One region of the Arthrobacter sp. UYEF3 genome, then DNA from elsewhere that is predicted to be linked to it. Evidence: riboswitches for the same ligand, from Rfam matches in the RefSeq annotation. Region 1 holds a riboswitch; each other region holds the start of a gene.

Region 1 (4,203 bases):
CAGGACGATGACGGCGGACAGCCAGAAGGCGACCCGCCAGCCCCAGCTCAGGAAGTCAGCGGAGGACAAGACCGAGGACAGGATGTACAGCACGCCGGTGGCGAGCAGGTTACCCATCGGGACGGCAGACTGCGGCCAGCTGGCCCAGAAGCCGCGGGACTTGCTGGGGCTGTGCTCGGCGACGAGGAGGACGGCTCCGCCCCATTCACCGCCAACGGCGAAGCCCTGGGCGAAGCGCAGGAAGACCAGCAGGGCCGGCGCCCAGTAGCCGATCTGCGCAAAGCTGGGGAGGCAGCCCATCAGGAAGGTGGAGACGCCGACGAGGATGATGCTCAGCTGCAAGAGCTGCTTGCGGCCGAATTTGTCACCGAAGTGGCCAAACACGATGCCGCCGATGGGGCGGGCGACGAAGCCCACCGCGTAGGTCAGGAAGGCGGCTAGGATTCCGTCCAGTTCCGTGCCGGAGTTGGGGAAGAACATCTTGCCGAACACCAGGGTGGCGGCAGAGGCGTAGAGGAAGAACTCGTACCACTCGACCACCGTTCCGGCCATCGAGGCCGCCACTACCTTCTTCAGGCCGGACGTTTTGACGTCGGGCTCTTCTGCGCGCCTTGCGGCGGCGTTTTCCGTACTCATTGGGACTCCTTCGATGTCTCCGTCGACACCCCGTGAACCTGAGGCTTGTGTGAGTTGTGACACACAGCGTTATTCTCAACGAGTATGGACTGCCATCGGCGCAGGCTCAACGACCATTCGCGCAGAGCGCGTCTGCAAAAATGCACAGTCGATGGCGCCGCCGGCTATCCGAAGAAGCCCTCGCGCAGCTGATCGCTGAGCTGGCCGATCTCGGTCAGGAAGCCGTCGTGGCCGATCGGAGCCTCGATCACGTGCACCGGCACCTCTCCCGGCAGAGCGCCGGCGAGTTCTCGGGACTGGGCCGGGAAGTACAACCGGTCCGAGTCCACGGCAGCCACGAAAAACTCCGCGGTGGCCCGGGAGAGGGCCTGCTCCAGGCTTCCGCGGCCGCGGCTGACATCGTGGCTCATCAGTGCCTCGGTGATGGCGATATAGCTGTTGGCATCAAAGCGGCGCACCAGTTTGTTGCCCTGGTGGTCCAGGTAGCTCTCCACCTGGTAGCGGCCGCGGCCGGCAAGCGATCCGGCCTCAAGCGGAGCCTCGGCCGCCTGCGGGTTCCGTCCGAAGCGGCCGTCCAGCTCGGCGGCGGAGCGGTAGGTGATGTGGGCGATCCGGCGTGCCAGGGCCAGACCGGCATGCGGCTCCGGTCCGCCGTAATAGTCCCCGCCGTTAAAGTGGGGGTCCTGGCGGATGGCCAGGGTCTGGGCCTGGGCGAATGCAATCTGCTCGGCGGTGCTGCTGGCGCCTACCGAGATCACGGCGCAGCGCCGGACCCGTGCCGGGTAGCTGACGGCCCATTCGAGGGCGCGCGCTCCGCCGAGGGACCCGCCCAGTACGGCGTGCCAGCAGCCGATCCCCAGAGCGTCGGCGAGCCGGGCTTCGGCGTCGGTGCTGTCCCGGAGCGTAACCAGCGGGAAGCGCGAGCCCCAGGGCCTGCCGTCCGGCGCGGGCGTCGAGGGCCCGGTGGAGCCGTAGCAGCCGCCAAGGATGTTGATCGAGACGACGAAGTATCTGTCCGTGTCCACCGGCGCGCCGGGGCCGGCCAGCTGCTCCCACCACCCCGGTTCCTCGCCGGCGCCCCGGGTGACGTGGGTGTCTCCGGTCAGGGCATGCTCGATCAGAACCGCGTTGGACGCGTCCGCGTTGAGGGTCCCCCAGGTCTCGTAGGCGAGGGTGGCGTCCGGCAGGGTGGCACCGGATTCGAGCGCCAAAGCGCCGATTCGAAGATGCCGCACGGTCCCGTCCGGGACGGACCGGGCCGCGATTTTGGCCGCTTTTTCGCCTGCCTTTTCGCCTGTGTTGTCGCCGGCTGCGCGGCTCGCTGCTTCGCTGTGGGGTGCACCCGTGCGGGTGGCGGCAATCGTCATGTGCGGGACCTATTCTTTGCGCTTGCCCGCCGTCAGCTGACCGGCAGGCCAGGTCTTCACCCGGGGCACCCCGCCGCAAGAGGAGGGTTGCCGGCCAGCAAGCCGGGGCTGTCACTGGCACTCATGACCTGCCTCGATTCTACGAAAGACGGCGGGGCAGGCGCGAAGATTGTGACGGCTGTGTGACCTCAGGCGATTTTGGCCGCCCGGAACCCGGCCTCAAGATCAGCAATGATGTCATCGATGTGTTCGAGTCCCACCGAGAGCCGGACCAGGCCGGGGTGGACGCCGGCGACCGCCTGCTGTTCGGGCGAGAGCTGGCTGTGCGTGGTCGACGCCGGGTGGATAACCAGGGATCGCACGTCACCGATGTTCGCCACGTGGGAGTGGAGTTCGAGGGCGTCGACGAAGCGCTTGCCGGCCTCCGCTCCGCCGGCAATAGTGAAGGAAACGACCGCGCCGGTGCCCTTCGGGCCGTACTTGCGGCCGCGCTCATACCAGGGGCTGGACGGCAGCCCGGCGTAGGCGACGGATTCGACGTCGTCCCTGGCCTCCAGCCATTCGGCCACCTTGATGGCATTGGCGACGTGCCGTTCCACGCGCAGGCTCAGCGTCTCGATGCCCTGGGCGATGAGGAAGGCGTTGAACGGCGAGACGGCCGAGCCGAGGTCGCGCAGCAGCTGGACCCGGGCTTTGAGGATGTAGGAAAGATTCGCTCCCAGGGCTCCGTCCGCCCCGAGGTCCCGGGCGTAAACCAGTCCGTTATAGGTGGGGTCCGGGGTGTTGAAGCCCGGGAAGCGCTCGGGGTCCTTGCCGAAGTCGAAGTTCCCGGAGTCCACGATCACGCCGCCAATCGCAGTGCCATGGCCGCCGAGGTACTTGGTGGCCGAGTGCACCACAATATCGGCGCCCCACTCGATCGGCCGGATCAGGTACGGGGTGGAGAGCGTGTTGTCCACAATCAGCGGCACCCCGGCATGGTGCGCCACGCCGGCAACGCCTTCGAGGTCCAGCACATCCTGGCGCGGGTTGGAGACTACCTCGCCGAAGAACAGCTTGGTGTTCGGCTGCACGGCATCACGCCACTGCTCCAGGTTGTCCGGGTCCGCCACAAAGGTCACCGAGATGCCGAATTTCTTCAACGTGTGCGCCAGCAGGTTGTACGTGCCGCCGTACAGGCTGGGGCTGGCGACCACATGCTCCCCGGCCTCCGCGATGTTGAGGATGGCGAGGGTTTCGGCGGCCTGGCCGGAGCTCAGCAGGAGGGCTCCGAGTCCGCCCTCCAGGCTGGCGACCCGCTGCTCCACCGCGTCCTGCGTGGGGTTGCCGATTCGGGTGTAGATGGGGGCTAGTTCGGCGAGCGCGAAGCGGTTGGCTGCGCTTTCGGCGCTGGGGAAGACGAACGACGTCGTCTGGTAGATGGGCAGCGCCCGGGCGCCGGTGGCTGAGTCCGGCTCCTGGCCGGCGTGGATCTGGCGTGTTTCAAATGACCAGGCGTTAGACATTGGAGAACTCCCTGTGTCCGGGCACAGGCCGGCCCTGGCCTCCTGGGCCCGGACGGCTCTGGCGCCGCGCTTGCCTTCCGGCGGACGCCGGACGGCCAGGTCTTCACCCGGGGCACCCCACCGCGCAAGGAGGGTTGCCGGCCAGCAAGCCGGGGCTTGATGCTGGCGCTCATGACCTGGCTCTAGTTTAGGAAGGCCCACTGGCGTCTGGATAGCTTTATGACGAAGATGAAGTCACGCTCGTCGGCGCCGGCCTGACCCGCCATTGCCGTCGTCGCCGCTCTCACCGCTGCCTCCGGCGTCATTCTGGCCGTGCGGATCCGCTGCGAGGACCGCCAGCAGCAGCCGGCCCGCAACGGCGCCCCGCAGCACCGATGCCGACGCCGCTGCCCATTCCTTCTGCGGATTCCCGACCTTCAGCATCGGCGGCCACGACCTGTTTCCGATCAGCACCAAGCCGGCCCTGGCCTGCCGGATCTACCCGGCGGGAGACAGCGGCCCGGGACAGCCGTCGCCGGAATCCCTCCGCCGGGGCATCCGTACCAGCGGCTGGCTACAGACCGCCTAGCCGCGCCCGTACAGACGGCCAGAATGACCTTCCGTAATGGTTAGGGTCACCTAAGCTGAGAGCCCCATCACAAAGTGCCAAGATGAGGGCATGCGCATGGATCATGTCTCTTACGCCTGTGAACAGG
Region 2 (4,203 bases), on a different contig from region 1:
AGAAGGCCCTGCGCGAGGCCGGCCTGAGCCGCTCGCCGAGGATCTCGGGAAGACTCTTGCCGGTGACGATGCCGAGTTTGGCGGACTGGTACTGGACCAGCACGGCCATGACGTTGGCGGCGACGAGCACCCAGACCAGCAGGTAACCGTACTTCGCCCCGGCGGTGAGGTTGGCGGCCACGTTGCCGGGGTCCACGTACGCGATGGCAGCGACAAACGCCGGGCCGAGCAGTCCCAGGAGGGCGCGGCGTCGGCCCCGGACCCTGCGGACAGGCGGCTGCCCTGCGGGCGGGGGTTCGTGTCCGGTGACGTCAAGCACTGCGGGCTCCGATGAAAGTTCCTGTCGGCCTATATCGAAAAGTTAGGTACACCGAAATACTAGGCGCGGCCGCTGTTCCGCGCAATGCGGGCGCCACCTCAGGCCTTGGTGGCGCGCCAGCTTTGCGTCAGGTAGGGAAGCAGCAGGATTTCCCCGCCGTCGTGCCCCAGGTGCGTGTGGAGGTACCAGTCAAGGTTGCCGAGCACCTTGGCACGGGTGTCCTCGCCGGCGCGCAGGTAGTAGCTGCGTGACTTCGCCAGTTCCAGAATGTCCTGCGTGCCCACGGGCTCCTCCCAGCGGGTGAGATGACTCTCCAGCCCGGTGAATCCGGGGCCCAACGGCGGCTTGAAGTCCGGTTTGTGGACGTCGCCGGCATGCATGATCCGGGACAACCGGTGCACCCAGGGGACCGAGGTGTCGAGCTGGTTCCAGATCAGGCCGAGAACGCCGTGCGGGCGAAGGATCCGCGCCACCTCGGTGCTGGCCAGCAGTGGATCGCACCAGTGCCAGGCCTGTGCCACTGTAACCAAGTCGTACGCCGCCGGCGCCAGGCCCGTGTGTTCGGCGGTGCCCTCGACCGCGGTCACGCCCGGCAGGGCCCGGCGCAGCTGTCCCAGCATGTCCGGCGACGGGTCCACGGCCACGGTCCGGAGCCCCCGCGCAACCAGCAGGGCCGTGAACTTGCCGGTCCCCGCCCCCAGGTCGACGACGTCGCTGGCCGCCGCCGGCACGAGCCAGTCGGCTGAGTCCTCGGGGTAGCCGGGCCGGACCCGGTCGTAGTGCTCGCCGCCGTCCAGGAAGCTCCGGCCAAGCTCCCGCCGCCGGTCCTGGTGCAATTTGGGGCCGCCCCGTGCCACGTGCGATCTCCTTCGGCAGCTGAAGCTGGGTACCTATCGAATTTACCGCACGCGGCGGGCGAGGACGCTCCCGGTGCTAGCGGCTCCCGACGCCGGCCGCTCCCGTTGCTAGTCGAGCGTGCAGGGCGCGGCCCCGGCCGTGCCCGGCGTGTTGGGAGCCCACTGCGGGTAGCTGCGGGTGTCGTTGGCCGGCACCCAGCGGCCGGCGTCCACGACATAGTCCCAGCCGAGGCCGTTCCGCCGCAGCTCCTGGAGCCCGGCGAGCAGCCGCCGGGCGTCATCGAGCCGGGACCCGAGGCCAAAGCTGGCGCGGAGCGAACCGGCCGGCAGACCGAGCCGCTTCAGCAGCGGGTGCGCGCAGAACTGGCCGTCGCGCAGGCCGATCCCGTGTTCCGCGGACAGATATGCGGCGACCAGGCCGGCGTCGTATCCGGCGACCGAGAAGTTTACGACCCCGATCGTCCCGGGGCCGTCCGCCAGTGCGGTGTCCTCGAAGATGTGGTGCACGCTCACGCCTTCGATCTGTTGCAGCCCCTCGACCAGGAAGGAGCGGATGGCATCCTCGTGGGCGTGCCACTGCTGCTCGTCAAGTGCCTCGATCACCTGGCTGGCGCGGGCCAGCGCGGCCGCGCCGAGGACGTTCGGCGATCCGGCCTCATGGCGGGCCGGCCCGGTGGTCCAGCTGACACTGTCCAGCCGCGCGTCCCGCACGGCGCCGCCCCCGGCCAGGTACGGGGTGCCGGCGTCGAGCCAGTCCGGCCGGCCGACCAGCACGCCGGCGCCGAACGGGGCGTAGAGCTTGTGGCCGGAGAAGGCCAGGTAGTCGACGTCGTCCGCGGCAATGTTGATACGGCGGTGCGGGGCCAGCTGGGCGGCGTCAACGGCGATCCGGGCGCCGAATTCGTGCGCGAGGGCGGCGAGCTCACGGATCGGCAGGATTTCGCCGGTGACATTGGACGCGCCGGTGACAGCGAGCAGGCTTACGCCGCCGCGGGCGAGCTCCCGACGGAGCCGCGCCAGGGTGCCGGCCAGGGTAGGGGCTGCGACCACGCTGCGGTGCGGGACGCCCTGCCAGGGGAGCAAGTTGGCGTGGTGCTCGATGTCCAGGTAGAGCACCTCGCCCGTGTGCCGGCCGTGGGCAACGGGCAGGCAGCCGGCCAGCAGGTTCAGCGAGTCGGTGGTGTTCCGGGTGAAGATTACGGAATCGTCCGGGCGTCCGCCGACAAAGCCGCGGACGATGTTCCGGGCGTTTTCGTACACCGAGGTGCTCAGCTGGGAAGCGTAACCGGCGCCCCGGTGGACGCTGGCGTAGAACGGCAGGATCTCATTCAGGAACGCGGAGACCACCGACAGGGCCGGGGCCGAGGCGCCGTAATCCAGGTTCGCGTAGCGGACGTGGCCGCCCTGGATCAGCGGGGCCGGGATTTCGGCGCCGGAGACCGCGGACAGGGGCCGGCGGGCGGCGTCGAAGCGTGCCGCGGAAAGCTCCGGGCCGGCGGGGTGGGTGGGGATGGTGGCAGTCGTCATGGGACCTCGCTTGAAAAGGACCCCGCTGACAGGGATCCGCGCTTGCCGTGTCCGCTCCGGACCGGCCAGGTCGTCACCCGGGGCACCCCGCCGCGAATGGAGGGTTGCCGGCCAGCAAACCGGGGTTTAGCGCTGGCACTCGTGACCTGCACCGAGCCTAAGACATGGCCGGCCGAACCGAAAAGGGAAGTCCGGATTGTGAAGCGTTATGTTACGGCACGGCGCGGCCGGCCCTCCCTGGAGCGGGCCCGCTACAGCAGGTCGTCGAGCCCCGGGTTGAGGCGCTTGAGGACCTCAGAGTGGAGGATCGAGTTGGTGGCCAGGGCGTTGCCGCCGAAGGGGCCATCCTCGCCCTCGAGCGAGGTGAAGCGGCCGCCGGCCTCCGTCACGATTGGAACCAGTGCCGCCATGTCGTAGAGGTTGAGTTCCGGCTCGCAGGCGATATCGACGGCGCCTTCGGCCACCAGGCAGTAGGACCAGAAGTCGCCGTAGGCGCGGGTGCGCCAGACTTCCTCGGTCAGGCCGAGGAACTCGTCGAGGTTGCCGCGCTGTTTCCAGCCGCCCAGGCTCGAGTAGGACAGGGAGGCGTCTGCGAGCTGGGAGACGTTGGAGACCTTCAGCCGGGTGGCGGCTGCGAGGGAACGGCCCATGTACGCGCCGGCGCCCTTGGCCGCCCACCAGCGTTTGCCGAGCGCGGGTGCGCTGACGACGCCGACGACGGGTTCGCCCTCATCGACGAGCGCGATCAGCGTGGCCCAGACGGGGACTCCGCGGACGAAGTTCTTGGTGCCGTCGATCGGGTCGATGATCCAGCGGCGCGAGCCGTGGCCGGAGCTGCCGAACTCCTCGCCGAGGACGGCGTCGCGCGGGCGGGAACGGGACAACTGACCGCGGATGGCTTCCTCGGCGGACTTGTCGGCGTCGGTGACGGGGGTCAGGTCCGGCTTCGTTTCGATCCGGAGGTCGAGGGCCTTGAAACGGCTCATGGTCTGGGAATCCACGGAATCTGCCAGTACATGGGCAAGGCGCAGGTCATCGTTGTAGCTCGAAGCGGGTTGACTCATGGTTACAAGCTACCGTCAAAAAGCGCGGCGGCCGGGGAGGCCACGTCGCAGCCGCCGAGGAGACGCCGTTTGGGAGACGCTGCTAGGAGACGCTGCCGAGTTCCTTGGATTCCTGCGCTTCCATCCGCGGATCCGTGCCCAGCAACCGGCGCAGCGAGGCGAGCCGGGCCGGCCCGGACGGGCCCGCATGGCCGGCCCGTACCCACGCGTCCACCCCGCAGTTGACGGCTGCGGCGTCGTGTTTGCAGCCCCGCTCGCAGTCCTCGGTGCCGGGCGCCAGATCCGGGAAGGAGCGCAGGATCCGGTCCGGGTTTACATGGGCCAGTCCGAAGGAGCGGATGCCGGGAGTATCGATGATCCAGCTGCCGGCAGGTGCGTCGTTCACCTTCAGCGCCAGCGCCGAAGAGGAGGTGTGCCGGCCGCGGCCGGTGACCGC
Region 3 (4,203 bases), on a different contig from region 1:
TACGTGGAATCGAGCCTGGCGGAAGTGCTGGATTGGGACCGCAAACACGGCACCGCCCTGCTGGGAACCCTGCTGTGCTGGCTCGACTCGGGATGCAACACGACGGCGTCGGCCCTCACCTTGAACGTTGAACGGCAGACGATGCACAAGCGGCTAAACAAGATCCAGGCCCTGCTGGGCGGGGACCCGCGAACCTCCGGCCGGCTGCTGACCCTCCACATCGTCGCGGCTGCCGCCGCGTCGCCCGCCCCGCGCCCGGCCCGGCTGGCACCCTAGGCCCGCCGCCTAGAGCACTCGGCGGATGGTTTTCTCGAAGCTGGTGACGTGCTCAAAGGCCAGTTCCGCGGCCCGTTCGGCTTCACCGTCGGTGCCACCGCCCGCTACGTCGACGCGGAACTCGACGAAGGGCCCATCCTCTCCCAGCAGGTGGTGGAGGTAAACCACACCTTCGGCCCCGACGAACGGGTGGCGGCCGGGCGGGACACGGAAGTGCAAAGCGCTATCCGATGCGGTCCGCTGGCACTGCGAAGGCCGCGTCATACTGCAGGGCAGGAGGACAGTGGTGCCGCGCTAGTCCCAGTGCCCAGGCGCGGAGCCTACCAGGTACCCGGCACGGCGCACCCGCCGGGTTAGGTCCGACCGCACGTCCGCTGTGTCTTCCCGGAACGGCCCGGCGTCCTCGAGCACGGACCGGCGATAGGCCCGGATGTTAAGCGCCGCCTTCCGAGTCAGCAGCCGGTCCAGCTTGACCGGCCACCGGTCACCGCAGACCGCACCGGTGCGCCAGTCACCGAAGCCTTGGAGCATCCGTTTGACGGTGTGCCGGGAAAGGACGCCCTTCGCGTCGACAAGCATCACAACCTCGCCCGCGGCGTGCCGCAGGCCCAGGTTCAAGGCAGCGGCCGTGCCGGCGTGGGCCTGGCCGAGGACCTTGATCCGGAGATCGGCCCCGGCAAGGCCGCGCATCAGTTCGGCAGTGGTGTCGGTGGAGCCGTCATCGACCAGCACCACTTCGTAGCGGTCGTAGCTGGTCAGCTGGATGGACCGCACGCAGTCCTCGATAACGCCCGCCTCGTTGAAGGCCGCGACGATGATCGACACCGCGGGCCATTCGTCCAGCAGGGTGGGCTCCCCGCGGCGGCGCAGGGCGCCGCGGATCTCAAACCACAGCGACATGGGCATACGCCGCCGGAGCCTGCCGGAAGGATCCCGGATTGAAGGAGGGCAGCGCGAAGGATGCCAGGACGGCGTCGAGCAGCTCCGGGACGAGCCCGCTGTTGGCGCCGAACCGGGCGTTGACTTCGAGCACCACCGGGGTCCCGTCCGCACGGCGCCGGACAACGACGTCGACCGGGCCGGTCAGCCCCAGCACGCGGACCGCGGCCAGCGCCGCATTCCCCGCGTCGATGGCTTCCCCCGCCTCGACCCTGCGGGCAGCCGACGCATTGCCGGCGATCCCGTGGGCCATTTCCGTTTTTTCGACCACAATGACGAACGGCGGCGCGGCGTTGTGCGCCGGTGTTCCGAAAACCATCGGACCGTACTCGGTTCCCGGAATAAATTCCTGCACGATCTGGCCGGTCGGCAGGTGGTGCCAGTCCACTTCCCCGCTGCCGTCGACGAAAATCGCACCGCGCCAGCCCCCGGCGGTTCGGGGCCTGACAACCACCGGGCCGCCCAGGGCTTCCATGGCGGCGTCCGCGCTGGCGAAGTCCCGCGGAACCCCGAACCGGGGGACGGGCACACCGGCCGACTGCAACTGCCAGGCGGTATACAGCTTGTCGCCGGCGAGCGCCACCGGCCCAGGGTCGCCGATGACGACGCGGACGTCGGGGCCGAACCCGGCCCGGGCGGCCGCCAACTGCGGCAGTTCCTCGCCGACGGTGGGAATGACGAGGTTGACGTCTTCGACGGCCACCAGCCGACGGAGCGCCGGGACCATCTCCGGGTCCGATGCCTCGGGTACGCGGACCACGGTGACGCCCGCGCCTTCCGGAAGCTCACGGATGTCGGTACCCAGGACCGGAACACCCCGCGCTTTGAGCTGGGTCGTGATGGCCTGTCCCGCCGGCCCGCCGGCGCCCGTGACGAGCGCGCGGGGCTTCACAGCGGGTCCTGTTGGTGAATAGTGACCATAAAAATCCAATTCCTTCGTTGAAGTTCCGGCCGCCCCAGTGCTGCACCGGACAAAACTGGTGGATGGACTTGTCCCCTCAGTAAAAATGAGAGACCTATCGGATAGCCCGAGTAGGGGCTACCCGAATATGCGCCTTGGGCCCCCACACGCGGTTCAGGTACTACTGAGCTGCCCGGGCCTGTGTCCCGGAATGCCGCGGGCCCCGTGCCACGTGACCTCACATGACGACGGCGGCGGTGGCTGCCGCCGTCGTCGGTGTTAGATTTTTTGTGAGTAATGAGCCCCGGCGCCAAGCCCTGACTTGCCGGGCGGCAACCCTCCCTTTCGCGGCGGGGTGCCTCAGGTGAAAACTCGGCAATCGACCATTCGAGCTGCAAGCGTGAAGTAAGGAGTTCCGTCATGCCTGACGCGTCCGCACCCGCTGTGCCCGGCACAGCCCCCGCCCCTGCCGTGCCCCGAGCGGCCGCCGGAGAACGACTGGCCTACCGCCTGTTCACCGGTCCCGATGACCGCAGCTTCTGCGAGCGCGTTTCGGCCGCGCTGGCCGAGGGCTATGTCCTGCACGGCAGCCCCGCCGCAACTTTCGACGGCAGCGCCGTGATCGTTGCCCAGGCCGTGGTGCTGCCGGCAGCAATCGCCGGCGCCGACGGCGAGTGCCGCGCATGAGCTACGCCGCAGACCTGACCCCGCAGGAGGCCTGGGCCAAACTTGGCGCCGGCGCCACGCTGGTGGACGTTCGCACCAAGGCGGAATGGGAACAGGTCGGCGTACCGGTCACCACATCGGCCACCGACAGCCGGCGGGATCCGCTGTTCGTCCAGTGGAACCTCGCCGGAGGAACCCCCAACCCGCAGTTCCTGGCGCAGCTTCGAGAGCAGGCACCCGCACCCGACGCCGAACTCGTCTTCCTGTGCCGCTCCGGCGTGCGCTCGGTCGCCGCCGCGAACGCCGCTGCCGCGGCCGGCTACACCGCTTACAACGTGCTGGAGGGCTTCGAGGGCGAACCTGACCGGTCCGGGGCCCGCACCGTGAACGGCTGGAAAAACCGTGGCCTCCCCACCAGCGGTGGAAGCACGAAATGAGTTTTAATCCCGATGCCCTGAGCTGGAGCCCCGAAACCCAGGCCGTCCGCGGCGGCCTCGACCGTACCGGGTTCCAGGAGACAACCGAGCCGGTCTTCCTGAACTCCGGCTTCGTCTACGAATCCGCCGCCGCCGCGGAGCGGGCCTTCAGCGGCGAGGACGAACGCTTCGTCTACTCCCGCTACGGCAACCCCTCCGTAGCCACCTTCCAGGAACGGCTCCGACTGTTGGAAGGGACCGAGGCATGCTTCGCCACCGCGTCGGGCATGTCCGCGGTATTCACCGCCCTTGGGGCGCTGCTGGCCGCGGGCGACCGCGTCGTCGCCGCCCGGTCACTGTTCGGCTCCTGCTTCGTCATCCTCAATGAGATCCTGCCGCGCTGGGGGGTGGAGGCTATCTTTGTGGACGGCCCGGACCTTGAGCAGTGGCGGTCGGCGCTGGCGGTGCCAACGACGGCGGTGTTTTTCGAGTCGCCGTCGAACCCGATGCAGGAAATCGTGGACATCGCGGCCGTGAGCGAACTGGCGCACGCCGCCGGCGCCACCGTAGTGGTCGACAACGTCTTCGCCACCCCGTTGCTGCAGCGCTGCGGCGAGCTGGGCGCGGATGTGATCGTGTACTCCGGAACCAAACACATCGACGGTCAGGGCCGGGTTCTCGGCGGCGCGATCCTGGGCAGCAAGGAGTTCATCGAGGGCCCGGTCAAGCAGCTCATGCGCCACACCGGCCCCGCGCTCTCCGCCTTCAACGCGTGGGTGCTGAGCAAAGGCCTGGAGACCATGGCGCTGCGGGTCAACCATTCCTCGGCCTCCGCGCTGCGGCTTGCCCAATGGCTTGAGGAGCAGCCGGCCGTGGGCTGGGTGAGGTACCCGCTGTTGGCCTCGCACCCGCAGTACGAACTGGCCGCCCGGCAAATGAAAGCCGGCGGCACCGTGCTCACGTTTGAGCTTGCGCCCCCGGCCGGGCGTTCGGCGAAGGAAGCCG

What was found. A riboswitch is a leader RNA that binds a small molecule or an ion and turns the genes downstream of it on or off. The one in region 1 is predicted to bind S-adenosylmethionine.
Region 2: another riboswitch for S-adenosylmethionine. It lies ahead of ABIB14_RS00330 (aminotransferase class V-fold PLP-dependent enzyme); the one in region 1 lies ahead of metX (homoserine O-acetyltransferase MetX).
Region 3: another riboswitch for S-adenosylmethionine. It lies ahead of ABIB14_RS12450 (DUF1737 domain-containing protein); the one in region 1 lies ahead of metX (homoserine O-acetyltransferase MetX).

Annotation. Positions count from the first base shown of each region.
Region 1 covers NZ_JBEPNK010000004.1:37,987-42,189, reverse strand. The annotation lists gene ABIB14_RS03850 (MFS transporter) at 1-636, opposite strand, end outside; gene metX (homoserine O-acetyltransferase MetX) at 801-2,003, opposite strand; SAM riboswitch class IV at 2,017-2,132, opposite strand; gene ABIB14_RS03840 (bifunctional o-acetylhomoserine/o-acetylserine sulfhydrylase) at 2,192-3,508, opposite strand; SAM riboswitch class IV at 3,570-3,685, opposite strand; gene ABIB14_RS03835 (hypothetical protein) at 3,743-3,961, opposite strand; gene ABIB14_RS03830 (VOC family protein) at 4,167-4,203, shown strand, end outside.
Region 2 covers NZ_JBEPNK010000001.1:79,674-83,876, forward strand. The annotation lists gene ABIB14_RS00320 (Nramp family divalent metal transporter) at 1-319, opposite strand, end outside; gene ABIB14_RS00325 (class I SAM-dependent methyltransferase) at 418-1,176, opposite strand; gene ABIB14_RS00330 (aminotransferase class V-fold PLP-dependent enzyme) at 1,285-2,703, opposite strand; SAM riboswitch class IV at 2,737-2,850, opposite strand; gene hisN (histidinol-phosphatase) at 2,955-3,767, opposite strand; gene rsgA (ribosome small subunit-dependent GTPase A) at 3,850-4,203, opposite strand, start outside.
Region 3 covers NZ_JBEPNK010000016.1:77,467-81,669, reverse strand. The annotation lists gene ABIB14_RS12470 (PucR family transcriptional regulator) at 1-276, shown strand, start outside; partial or broken gene ABIB14_RS12465 (formyltetrahydrofolate deformylase) at 361-574, shown strand; gene ABIB14_RS12460 (glycosyltransferase family 2 protein) at 571-1,176, opposite strand; gene ABIB14_RS12455 (ATP-grasp domain-containing protein) at 1,160-2,107, opposite strand; SAM riboswitch class IV at 2,410-2,523, shown strand; gene ABIB14_RS12450 (DUF1737 domain-containing protein) at 2,537-2,803, shown strand; gene ABIB14_RS12445 (rhodanese-like domain-containing protein) at 2,800-3,219, shown strand; gene ABIB14_RS12440 (O-succinylhomoserine sulfhydrylase) at 3,216-4,203, shown strand, end outside.